DNA from 3 places in the Mumia sp. zg.B53 genome. Region 1 is predicted to be linked to each of the others. Evidence: riboswitches for the same ligand, from Rfam matches in the RefSeq annotation. Region 1 holds a riboswitch; each other region holds the start of a gene.
The links. Region 1 has a riboswitch for cyclic di-AMP ahead of KV102_RS14275 (C40 family peptidase). Riboswitches for the same ligand answer to the same signal wherever they lie in the genome.
Positions count from the first base shown of each region.

Region 2: linked by a shared signal. The riboswitch ahead of KV102_RS19670 (NlpC/P60 family protein) and the one ahead of KV102_RS14275 (C40 family peptidase) in region 1 are both predicted to bind cyclic di-AMP.
Region 3: linked by a shared signal. The riboswitch ahead of KV102_RS19375 (transglycosylase family protein) and the one ahead of KV102_RS14275 (C40 family peptidase) in region 1 are both predicted to bind cyclic di-AMP.

Region 1 covers NZ_JAHWCK010000004.1:25,488-29,457, forward strand. The annotation lists gene nadC (carboxylating nicotinate-nucleotide diphosphorylase) at 1-819, shown strand, start outside; gene KV102_RS14270 (cysteine desulfurase family protein) at 821-1,975, shown strand; cyclic di-AMP (ydaO/yuaA leader) riboswitch at 2,315-2,470, shown strand; gene KV102_RS14275 (C40 family peptidase) at 2,455-3,045, shown strand; gene KV102_RS14280 (DUF3048 domain-containing protein) at 3,114-3,970, shown strand, end outside.
Region 2 covers NZ_JAHWCK010000006.1:24,550-28,519, forward strand. The annotation lists gene trpD (anthranilate phosphoribosyltransferase) at 1-267, shown strand, start outside; gene KV102_RS17270 (Lrp/AsnC family transcriptional regulator) at 298-582, opposite strand; gene KV102_RS17275 (DEDD exonuclease domain-containing protein) at 628-2,454, opposite strand; gene KV102_RS17280 (hypothetical protein) at 2,556-2,819, shown strand; cyclic di-AMP (ydaO/yuaA leader) riboswitch at 2,958-3,099, shown strand; gene KV102_RS19670 (NlpC/P60 family protein) at 3,108-3,970, shown strand, end outside.
Region 3 covers NZ_JAHWCK010000001.1:169,930-173,899, reverse strand. The annotation lists gene KV102_RS00790 (APC family permease) at 1-1,258, shown strand, start outside; gene KV102_RS19375 (transglycosylase family protein) at 1,290-1,751, opposite strand; cyclic di-AMP (ydaO/yuaA leader) riboswitch at 1,752-1,915, opposite strand; gene KV102_RS00780 (TerC family protein) at 2,063-3,076, opposite strand; gene KV102_RS00775 (hypothetical protein) at 3,287-3,970, shown strand, end outside.

The DNA of each region.
Region 1 (3,970 bases):
GCAGCACTCCAGGAGGACTCGCCGTGGGGAGACCTCACGGGGGAGGTGCTGGTCCCGGCGGAGGCGGTCGCCACCGCGCGCATGGTGGCCCGGGAGGCCGGAGTGCTCTCCGGCGGGCGGGTCGTCGACGTGGCCTTCACGACCGTCGACCCCGCCATCTCGGTCCGGCTCGAGCGGGCAGACGGTGACGCGCTCGAGCCGGGGACGGTCGTCGCGACCGTGGTAGGTCCCGCCCGGGGCGTCCTTCGCGCCGAGCGCGTCGCGCTGAACTTCGTCCAGCGGATGTCCGGCATCGCCACACAGACGCGCGCGTACGTCGAGGCCGTCGCCGGGACGGGTGTGCGCATCGTCGACACCCGCAAGACGACGCCGGGGCTTCGGGCGTTCGAGCGGTACGCCGTGCGGTGCGGCGGCGGGCACAACCACCGGTTCTCGCTGTCGGACGCCGTGATGGCCAAGGACAACCACCTCGCTGTCCTCGGCGACGACCCGGAGCGCATCACCTCGGCGCTGCGAGCCGCGCGAGAGGCGCTCCCGCACACGGTGCACCTCGAGGTCGAGGTCGACCGCCTGGACCAGCTCGATGCCGTCCTTGCGGCCGGTGTCGACACCGTGATGCTCGACAACTTCACGCTCGAGGACCTCCGTACCGGTGTCGAGAAGGTCGCCGGGCGGGCGCTGGTGGAGGCCAGCGGCGGCATCACGCTCCCTCGGGTCGGTGAGATCGCGCTGACCGGGGTCGACCTGATCTCGGTGGGGGCCCTCACGCACAGCGTCGCCGCGCTCGACCTGGGGCTCGACGTCGAGGTGGCGGTCTAGGGTGCGCTACCTCGACACGGCCGCGACCACGCCGGTTCGCCGCGAGGTGCTGGAGGCGATGTGGCCCTTCCTCACCGGCGAGTTCGGCAACCCGTCGAGCCGCCACGGTCTCGGAGACGTCGCGTCCCGGGCGCTGGAGCGCGCACGCGCGGACGTCGCCGCCGCGCTTGGTGCCCGGCCGGCGGAGATCGTGCTCACCTCCGGTGGGACGGAGGCCGACAACCTCGCGGTGAAGGGACTGGCACTGGCGAACCCGCGTGGGCGCCACCTCGTGACCACCCGGATCGAGCACCCTGCCGTGCTGGAGGCGTGCGACCACCTGGTCAGACTGCACGGGTTCCGGAGAGACCTGCTCGACGTCGACGGTGACGGCGTCGTCGACCTGACGCAGGCGGAACGACTGATCGGCGCCGAGACCACGTTGGTGTCGGTCATGCTCGCGAACAACGAGGTCGGGACGGTCCAGCCGGTCGCCGAGGTCGCCGCCCTGGCACGCGCACGGGGGGCGCTCGTGCACACCGATGCCGTCCAGGCCGTCGGGTCCGTCGTCGTGGATCCCACGCAGCTCGGCGTCGACGCCCTCTCGCTCAGCGGCCACAAGGTGGGTGCGCCGAAGGGGAGCGGGGCCCTGTGGGTCCGCCGAGGCGTGCCCTTGGAGCCGCTGATCCACGGGGGCGGCCAGGAGCGTGGACTTCGGTCGGGCACCGAGAACGTCGCCGCCGCCGTCGGTCTCGCTGCGGCGATCACGTCGGCGGTGGGGTCCACGCCCGGGGGACCGCGTCCGCGAGGTCCGGTCGAGGCCCTGGCCGCGGCCCGCGACGCGTTCGTGCACGACGTGCTCTCCGCTGCCCCGGGCGCCTTCCTCACCGGCCATCCGCGCCGTCGGCTTCCCGGTCACGCGTCGTTCTGCTTCCCGGGCACGTCGGGGGAGGCGGTGCTCCTGGGGCTGGAGCAGGATCACGGCATCGCGTGCTCCAGCGGCTCGGCGTGCGCCGCGGGCTCCGACGAGCCCTCGGAGGTCCTCTTGGCGCTCGGGATCGATCCCGAGGTGGCGCGTACGGCGGTGCGGTTCACGGCCGCGTCGCCGGCGGACTTCGAGGGTGCCGCCGGGGCCGTCGTCACCGCGGTGCGAGCCGTCCGGTCGCTCGCCGGCTGACCGTCGCCGGCGCGCCCGCGGGTGCGGTGGACCCTTGCATCCGCGCAGAGCTTTGTTATGGTCCTGGGACAAGACCGGTCAAAATATGACAAGGGTCACATAGCCTCTCTTCGATCACTGCGACGGCAGGGCAGGTGACCTGGACGAGCGTCCAAACCTCGTCCGTGGTGACGTCTGGTGTTTTGAGCGGGTCCATCGACGTGTCTATGGTGGCCCGCGGCCTGACAACAGGCCCCACAACCCCCCATAACGGGCATGACCGGGACGCGACCGGGTCCTGCCGGACAACTGAACATCGTGTGTGGGAAACGCCCAATCCTGCCCGCCTGCACACGCCCCCATCATCGACCGTCACCGACGGGCAGGAGCGGAGGAACCAACTCTGCACGAAGTCCTTCGGGTCATGCGTGCTCGGGGTGAAGCCCTAAGACAGGGCGGGGCCATCCTTCGGCCCTAATCCGACAGCTCACTTCGCAGGCGTGGAAGGGACCACGCTCATCATGCTCGCGACCCCCCGGACGCAGCGCCTCATGGCTCTGCCGATCGCTCTCTCCGCTGCCTTCGCGATGGTCGTCACGACCGCCAACGAGGCCAGCGCAGCCCCCGCCTCCACGTCCACGAGCACGGCCGCCGCGAAGACCGCGACCGCCCAGAAGCTCGCCGCCGCGAAGGCCACCAAGAAGGCCAAGCGCGTCGTCGCCAAGAAGCGTCGCGCCGGTCGCATCGTCAAGGCCTCCCGCGTCGCCGCGCGCCAGAAGGGTGACCCGTACCGCTACGGCGCGTCCGGCCCCCGCGCGTTCGACTGCTCCGGCCTCACCTCCTACTCGTTCCGCAAGGCAGGCATGAAGCTGCCGCGGACCGCGAACTCGCAGTACCGGCACGTCCGCAAGATCAAGAAGCGCAACATCCGCAAGGGCGACCTCGTCTTCTTCGGTGGGTCCCGCAAGTACCACGTGGGCATCTACTGGGGGAAGGGTCGCATCCTCCACGCGCCGTACTCCGGCAGCCGCGTGAAGGTCGAGCGGATCTGGACCCGCGGCTGGTCCGCAGGCACCATGCGTCTGCGCTGACAGCGACACCACCACGAAGAGCAGGGCCGGTGCCTCCTGAGGTACCGGCCCTGCTCCACCATGGGAGCATGCACGTGAGCCAGAAGCCCCGTACCGCGTTGCGCGCCACCCTCGTCGCGACCGCACTCGTCCTCGCGGCGGCGTGCTCGGGTGGTGACGAGCCGAAGACCCCGGAGAAGCCGACGCCGACCAGCGCCGACGCCGCGCGCAAGGCGGCGACCCTGAACCGCGCCAACCCGTTCACCGGCGAGGCGGCGGCCAAGGGTCTGCCCGATCACCCCGCCTTCCTGGTGAAGGTCGAGAACACCGCCGCCGGAGCCCCGCAGTACGGGTTGTCGCAGGCTGATCTCGTCGTCGAGGAGCTGGTCGAGGGTGGTCTGACGAGGCTGGCGGCGTTCTTCTACTCGCAGACGCCGACCAAGGTCGGGCACGTCCGCTCGACCCGGACCACCGACATCGCCCTCGTCAAGCCGACCGGTGGGCAGCTGATCGCCTCGGGCGGCGCGAAGGTGACCATCCGCAAGATCAAGGCCGCTGGTGTGAAGCTCTACAGCGAGGACACCGGCAACCTCACGCTCGCCATCGACCGGGGCAAGAAGGCCCCGTACGACCGGCTGCTGAACCTTGCCGCCTACGCCGACCAGCACCGGTCCGCGAAGGCCGCCGTGCCGCCGCCGTACCTGCCGTTCGGCGCGAGCCCGACGCCCGGCTCGACGAAGGCGACGTCGTTCGACGTCCGCTTCTCCCGCAGCTCCGCGACGCGGTGGCAGCTCGGTTCCGGCGGCGCGTACCGCCGGGTCAACGGCCACGCCCAGAAGGGCAAGGACTTCAAGCCGGACACCGTCCTCGTGCTCTTCACCCGACAGGTCGACGCGGGCTACCGCGACCCGGCCGGGTATCCCGTCCCCGAGACGGTGCTCAAGGG
Region 2 (3,970 bases), on a different contig from region 1:
GCGCCGTCTCCCCCCGAGGCGCTGCGCGGAGGCGACCCGGCCTTCAACGCCGACGTCTTCCGACGTGTGGTCGCGGGCGAGCAGGGGCCCGTCCGCGACGCGGTCGTGCTCAACGCCGCCGCGGGGCTGGCGGCGTACGAGGGAGGCGAGGACGACCTCGTGACCCGGATGGAGCGCAACGTCGCTCGCGCCCGTGAGGCGCTCGACTCCGGGGCGGCCCGCGAGGCGCTCGCGGTGTGGGCCGACGCGTCGCAGCGCGAGAGCTGACCGACGCGGGGCGCGGTCAGCGGCGCACGATCACTCGAAGTCGCCACCGATGCTGAAGGCTGCCTCGAGGTCGTGCTGGGAGTAGGTGCGGAACGCGATGTGCGTCTCGGTCGACCGCACTCCCGGGACCTTGTTGACGCGGTCGGCGACCACGTCGGCGATCTCCTCGGTGCGCCGCACCCGGACGAGCGCGATCAGGTCGATGTGTCCGGTGACGGAGTAGACCTCGCTCACGCCGTCGAGCGCGGCGACCTCCTCGGCGACCTCCGGGATGCGGTCGACCTCGGCGTTGATGAACACGATCGCGGTGATCACGGGTCCTCCTGCGGACGAGTCGGCGTACGGGCTGCAGCCTACTCGTCAGCGGCGTGGGCGGTGCTCGGTCCGCCAGCCCTCGCCTCGCGCCTCGTCGAAGGGCGCAGCGGCCGCACGTGATCGCTCGGCAGCCTCGACGATGGGCAGGTGCCGACCGGCGCCGCGTACCGGGCTGGCCCACTCGCCGTCGAGGTCGACGAGGCGGACCCCGTCGGACTCCAGCCAGCGCAGGACCAGCTCGGACTCGGCCGCGGTGGCAGCCGGTGTCTCGTCGGGCACGATCGTCTCGGCGGTCGACCGGAGCGCCTCCACCCACGGACCGGACGGCGTCGAGGCCGGCATCACCCCGGAGGCGACCAGACGTCCGTGGCGTACGACGTGGACCTCCCACTCCCGCCACTGCGGGTCGAGGGGGCGTGCTGCGACCACCTCGGCGCACGAGAGCAGCGCGGCGAGCCGCTGGCTGCGGTGGGTGGCACGGACGAGCGCGACGAGCCGGTCTCGCTCATGGGCGGCGTCCTCGAAGCGTCCCTGCCCCGAGAGCGTGCGCATGCGGTCGGTCGAGGCATCGACCACCACGGTGGGGTCGAGCGTGAGAGCCGTCCGGACGCGGTCGACCTCGGCCGCGTACGTCTCGGGGGTGGCGGTGCCGTCGCAGGGTGCGAGGCAGCTGCCCATCTCGGCGAGGGCGCACGCGCTGCGTGACGGACGGCGCGGGAGCCGTCCGGAGCACTGGCGGATGCGGAACGCCTCGTAGAGCGTCGCCGCGACACGCTCGGCGGACGAGCGGCGCGTGAAGGGACCGAGGTAGTCGGCGTCGTCGTCGGTCTTGCGGACGAACGAGAGGCGGGGCCACGGCTCTCGGGTGAGCTTGATCCAGGTCGCACGCTCGGGGTGTCGGGACCTGCGGTTGTAGGGCGGCTTGTGGTGTGCGATCAACCGCAGCTCGCGCACCTGCGCCTCCAGGGCCGTCGCACACGTGATGCCCTCGACGCGGGTCGCCAGCGCCACCATCTCGCCCATCCGCGTGCGGGTCTCGCTGGAGGTGAAGTAGGAGCGGACCCGCGCACGGAGGTCCTTGGAGGTCCCGACGTACAGGACGTTCTCGTGACGGTCGCGGAAGAGGTAGACGCCGGGGAGGTGGGGGAGGTGGTCGGCGAGCCGGCTCTTCTTGCGCTGGGCGGGACTGACCCGGGAGCTGAAGGTGGCGAGCTCCTCCATCGTCGACACCCCCATGGTGCCCAGGCGCTCGAGGAGCGCGTGGAGGACGTCGACCGTCGCGCGGGCGTCGGCGAGGGCGCGGTGGTTGGGGGTGGTGGCGGCGTGGAAGTGGCGCGCGAGCGTGCTCAGCTTGCAGTTGGGGACCTCGTCGCGCAGCAGGACGCGACGGGCGATGCGGGCGGTGTCGAGCGTCTCGAAGCCGGGCCAGGCCAGCCCGAGGTGCTGGGTGAAGTGCTTGAGGAAGCCGACGTCGAAGGGAGCGTTGTGCGCGACGAGCACGGTGCCCCGGGCGAACTCCAGGAACGACGGCAGCGCCTCGCCGATCCTCGGGGCGGCCACGACCATCGCGTCGGTGATGCCGGTGAGGACCGTGATGAACGTCGGGATCGGACCCTCGGGGTCGACGAGGGTCTGGAACTCACCCAGGACCTCTCCGCCGCGGACCTTGACCGCACCGATCTCGGTGATCATGGAGCCGGCGGCCGCCGAGCCGCCCGTCGTCTCGAGGTCGACGACGCAGAACGTGATGCCCGACAGGTCTCGACCCAGCTCGTCGAGAGTCCCTTGGACCGCGGTGCCCTCGACCGCGGTGCCCTCGACCGCGGGAACCGGGACGGTCGGCGGGGGAGCGGTTTCGGGGGCGAGGGTCATGGGAACGACGGTAGGTGCGTCCGCTGACATGTCCGGCCGTCGGGGCGTACGGCGTGTCGCACGACGGGTTTGTGTCAGAGCGGCTGCGTAGCGTCCAGGGCATGGACGAATCCCGCGTGCTCCATCAGCAGCCGGGCCCGGCGACGGGTCACGGCGAGCTTCTGACCATCGACTGCGGTCGCTGCCTCGCCCGGCCCCAGGCATGCGGCGACTGCGTGGTGACCGCGCTGCTCGGTGCCCCCGACGAGGGCGTCAGCATCGACGCCGACGAGGGTGCCGCGCTCCAGGCGCTGAGCGCCGCCGGCCTCGTGTCTCCGCTCCGCCTCGTGACCCAGACCGACAGCGAGACCATCGACGACGTGTGAGCTTTCTCACCCAACCACCGCCGCCCGCGAGAGAGATCTGACTTTCCCACTGCTTCACGTTGATTCCCCACCCCGTTGGCGCATAGGGTGAGGCTCGCGTGTCTGAGGAGTTCTCTACCCCGGAGGGCGCAGGCACGCCGCCTAGTTCGGCCGAGATCCCCCGATCGACGCTGGAGCCGGGGACCCACGTTCCTGGGGTGAATCCGTCCGCTCGGACGGTAGGGCACGTTCTTGGCCCGAACCCGTCAGCTCACCCGGTAGGCGTCGAGAACGTGAAGGAGCCGCCGAGTGCGGAACGGCCGAAAGCTGTCGATGAGGGCAGCAGTCGCCGCCGGGTCCGGGTTGGTCCTCGCTGCCACGCTCACCGCGTCCCCCAGCGCAGCAGACCCCCAGACGCCGAGCCTGTCCGAGGCCCAGCGCAAGGTCGCCGAGCTCAGCCACGAGGCCGAGCAGGCCAACGAGCGCTTCCTCGAGCTCCGGACCGAGGTCGACGGAGCCAAGAAGCAGATCAAGAAGCTCCGGACCGACGTCAAGGCGCAGCAGGCTGAGGTCGAGGACGTCCGCAACGCCCTCGCCAAGACCGTCACCGAGCGGTTGTCGAGCTCCCCGATGGGCCCGACCACCCAGCTGCTCGCGAGCGACGATGTCGACGAGTTCCTGGAGGGCCTGACGGCGCTCCAGTCCTACAACAGCACCCAGGCCGACCGGCTGGCCGCCTTCGAGCGCGAGGCCGGAGAGCTCAAGGTCCGCCGTGAGCAGCTCTCCTCCAAGCTCGAGATCATCTCGGAGTCGCAGAAGGAGATGACCAAGCAGAAGGCCAAGCTCGACGATCGCGTCACCAAGGCCGAGGCTCTCGTCGCGAGCCTGACTCCTGCTGAGCGCGAAGAGGTCTACGACAACGACCACGGTGGTCCGAGCCGCAGCGAAGACCGTCCGTCGACCAGCGCCCCGAAGGTGAACGCGTCCGGGCGGGCCAAGAAGGCGATCGACTTCGCGATGGCGCAGCTGGGCGAGCCCTACTCCTACGGTTCTGCGGGCCCCGGCAGCTGGGACTGCTCGGGCCTGACGATGAAGGCGTTCGGCGCGGCCGGCGTGTCGCTCCCGCATTCGTCCTCCGCGCAGTCCGGGATGGGCTCCTCGGTGTCGCGGTC
Region 3 (3,970 bases), on a different contig from region 1:
GGCGTGGCTGCCCTTCCTCATCGCCTTCGCCATCGCGACCCTGACCGCGTTCTCGTACCTCGAGCTCGTGACGAAGTATCCCCAGGCCGCCGGTGCGGCGCTCTACACCCACAAGGCGTTCGGGATCCACTTCCTCACGTTCCTCGTGGCGTTCGCGGTGCTCTCGTCCGGGATCACGTCGGCCTCGACCGCGTCGCGTGTCTTCGCGCGCAGCCTCGACCAGGGCTTCGGGCTCGACCTGGACAGCAGCGGCATCCTGATCGTGGCCCTGCTGTTCATGGTCGCGCTCGCACTGGTCAACCTCCGTGGGGTCGCCCACGGGATCATCACCAACGTCGTCCTCACCGTGGTCGAGCTCTCCGGGCTCCTGCTGGTCCTCCTCGTCGGCATCTGGGCGGTCGTCGAGGGAAACGCCGACTTCTCCCGCGTCGTCGCGTTCGACACGCCCGAGGACAAGAACGTCTTCCTCGCTGTCACCACGGCGACGTCGCTGGCGTTCTTCGCGATGGTGGGCTTCGAGGACTCGGTCAACATGGCGGAGGAGACGAAAGACCCCGTCTCGACCTTCCCGCGGATCATGCTGACCGGGTTGTCGATCACGGGACTCATCTACGTTCTCGTCTCGATCACCGCCGTTGCGCTCGTCCCGATCGGCCGGCTCGCCGCGACGGAGACGCCCCTGCTCACCGTCGTCGAGCTCGGCGCCCCCAACCTCCCGATCGACGAGATCTATCCGTTCATCACGATGTTCGCCGTCGCCAACACGGCGCTCATCAACATGCTCATGGCCAGCCGGCTCCTCTACGGCATGGCCAGGCAGCACGTGCTGCCACCGGCGCTGGCCCACGTCGGTCGCCGGCGGCAGACGCCATGGGTCGCGATCCTCTTCACGACCCTCCTCGCCCTGGGGCTCATCACCTACGTGTTCAACGCGAGCGAGGACGCCGTCGCCACCCTCGGCGGCACCACCGCACTCCTCCTGCTCGCGGTCTTCACGATCGTCAACGTCGCGGTGCTGGTGCTGCGCCGCGACCGCGTCGACACCCGCCACTTCGTCGCGCCGACCGTCATCCCGGTGGTCGCCGCCGTCGTCTCGCTCTATCTCGTGACGCCACTGTCGGGTCGTGACACCGAGCAGTACGAAGTTGCGGGACTGCTGCTGGGCCTGGGAGTGGTGCTGTGGGTGATCACCTGGATCATCAACCGCGCGTTCTACGCCGAGCGCACCTACGTGAAGGACCCCGCCGAGCTCGACTGAGCCCGACGGGGTCCGCGGTGAGGCGGGTGGCTCACCAGAACTTCTTGCGCCACCAGCGCGGGAAGTATCCGATGGCGCCCTTCTTGGCGACACGGTCGCTCTTGGCGAAACCCTGCCACTTCTCACGCTTGTGCTTGGTCGTCAGGCCGAGCTTGCGGGTGCAGCCTGGCCATGCGCCCCACCCTTGCCGCCTGAGGACCTTCTCCGCGACCGCGATCTGCTCGCGGCGCTTGGCCTTGTAGGCGGTCGACGCATACTTCTTGCCGCCGTACGACCGCCAGGTTCCTGGGTTGAACTGCAGACCACCGTGGTAGCCGTTTCCGGTGTTGATGTGCCACCGACCTCCCGCCTCGCACTTGGCGAGGCGCTCCCAGGTCCGGTCCTTGGCCGCACTGGCGGGCGTGCTGGTGAAGACCAGCAGACCGGCGACCAGACCCATGAGGGCGAGCGTGGTGGCGACGCCGCGCTTGGCGACGTGAAGGGCGTTGTTCATGTGTTCCTTCACAACGCCTGTGGGGTTAGCTGTCGGGTTCGGGCCGAAGGTGCCCTGCCGATCACGGACGAGTCCGCGACCGGGCTTCACCCCAAGGAGCCGTGGCTCCGGAATTGGGTTCCCCACTCCTGTCCGTCATGTTCGTGGTTCGCCGGCCCCCGTTGACCGACCCTCCGGGGTAGGTCTCGCCCGCGGACAGGATTCGGCGTCGAGCAAGACCTCAGTCAGACTAACCCACATAATCCGGACAACAAGCCCAGGCGGTCCGCAAGCCACCTATAGCGGACTGGCGGACCCCGGGCGGACGACGATCAGCGCGGCGGGACGTCCTCGCGCTCGTCGGGCCGCTTGGGCTGCGGCTGGTGGCGGGTCTTCCACAGGCTGGCGGCCGCGGTCAGGGCCAGGACCACGATGATCACCGCGAGGCTCATCAGCGTCGGGATCTCCGGCACGTCGAGGTGCTCGCCGTTGTTGATGAACGGGAGCTCGTTGGTGTGCAACGCGTGGAGGACGAGCTTGACGCCGATGAAGGCGAGGATCACGGACAGGCCGAGCGACAGGTACACCAGACGCTGGAGCAGCCCGCCCAGCAGGAAGTAGAGCTGGCGCAGACCCATGAGCGCGAAGATGTTCGCCGTCAGGACGAGGTACGGCTCCTTGGTGATGCCGTAGATCGCCGGGATCGAGTCCAGAGCGAACAGCAGGTCGGTGGTGCCCAGGGCCAGGATCACGAGGAACATCGGCGTCAGGAACCGCTTGCCGTCGATGTGCACGGTCATCTTCATGCCGTGGAACTCGTCGGCGACGCTGAAGTGCCGCTCGGCGAACCGCACGACGGCGTTGTCACCGGCCTCCTCGTCGTCGTGGTTGCGATAGCTCTTGACCAGTCCGTACGCCGTGTAGACGAGGAAGAGACCGAAGATGTAGAAGACCCAGCTGAAGTTGTTGATCGCCGCGGCACCGAGACCGATGAAGATCCCACGGAAGATCAGGGCGAGGATGATCCCGATCATCAGCGCCTCTTGCTGATAGACCCTGGGCACCTTGAAGCTCGCCATGATGATGATGAAGATGAACAGGTTGTCCACCGAGAGGCTGTACTCGGTGAGCCATCCGGTGAAGAACTCCAGGCCGTACTGACCGCCGTGGAAGCCCGTCACCCAGATGCCGAACGCGACCGCGAGTCCGACATAGATGGTGAGCGCGACCCCGGCTTCCTTCATCGACGGCTCGTGGGGCCTGCGCGCGATCACGACGACGTCGAACAGGAGCACGGCGACGGTGACGCCGATCGTGATCCACCACTCGAGGGGTGTGACGTTCATACGGTTCGGTTCCTCCGGTCGGATGGGTTGTCTGGCCGGAGGTCTCTTCCGCCGGGCCGGCGCGAGGAGCACCTGACACGGCTCGACCCGCCGGGCCAGCGCGCTGGCCGTGATGACGACGGGTCGACGAAAGGAATACTCCCCTCCCTGCGCCATTGTGCCAGAGGCCGCCCCGGGTGCTCGTGTCGCAGACCTCGCTAGGCTCGCGCCGTGGCAGTGAGACACGTAGGCCTGGTGGGCACGCTGACGAGCCCCGGCGCGAGGCGGGCTCTGCTGCGCCGAGGCACGAGGTCGACCATCCCCGAGGTGCTCGACACCGCCCCTCTCCAGGCTCGCGAGGTCGAGGTGCCGGGACAGGCCGCGGCGTACGGATTCACCTGGGAGCGCCCCGATGCCGACACCGAGGACTGGTACCCCCAAGGCGTCACCACCTCCGCGGACGCGACCGCCGGGGACGCACCCGGCGGCACCGGAGGGCGCGACGTCGTCGCCGTCAGCTGGTACGCCCACCACCACGCACGACGCAACGGCGCCCGGCTGACCTTCGTCGACCTCGCGACGCTGCGCTACCAGCACGTGCTCCTGGTCAGGGCGCGACGAACCCCCTGGGGCGTCCGTGCGCGGCCCGTCCCGACCCATGCCGGCGGCATCGCCTGGTACGGCCCGTACCTGTACGTGGCCGCGACCCGCGCGGGCATCTACGTCGTGCGGATCGACGACCTGCTCCGCCTGCCCGACGGCGCTCGCGGCGGGCCCTCGAGGCGGCTGGGTTACGAGCTGGTCCTGCCGGTGTTCGCGAAGCTGTCGGCGTGGAGCCGCGACGACGGCAGCCGGCTGCGCTACTCCTTCTTGTCGATCCAGCACGGCAGCCCGGAGGACGGCAGCCCAGCGTCC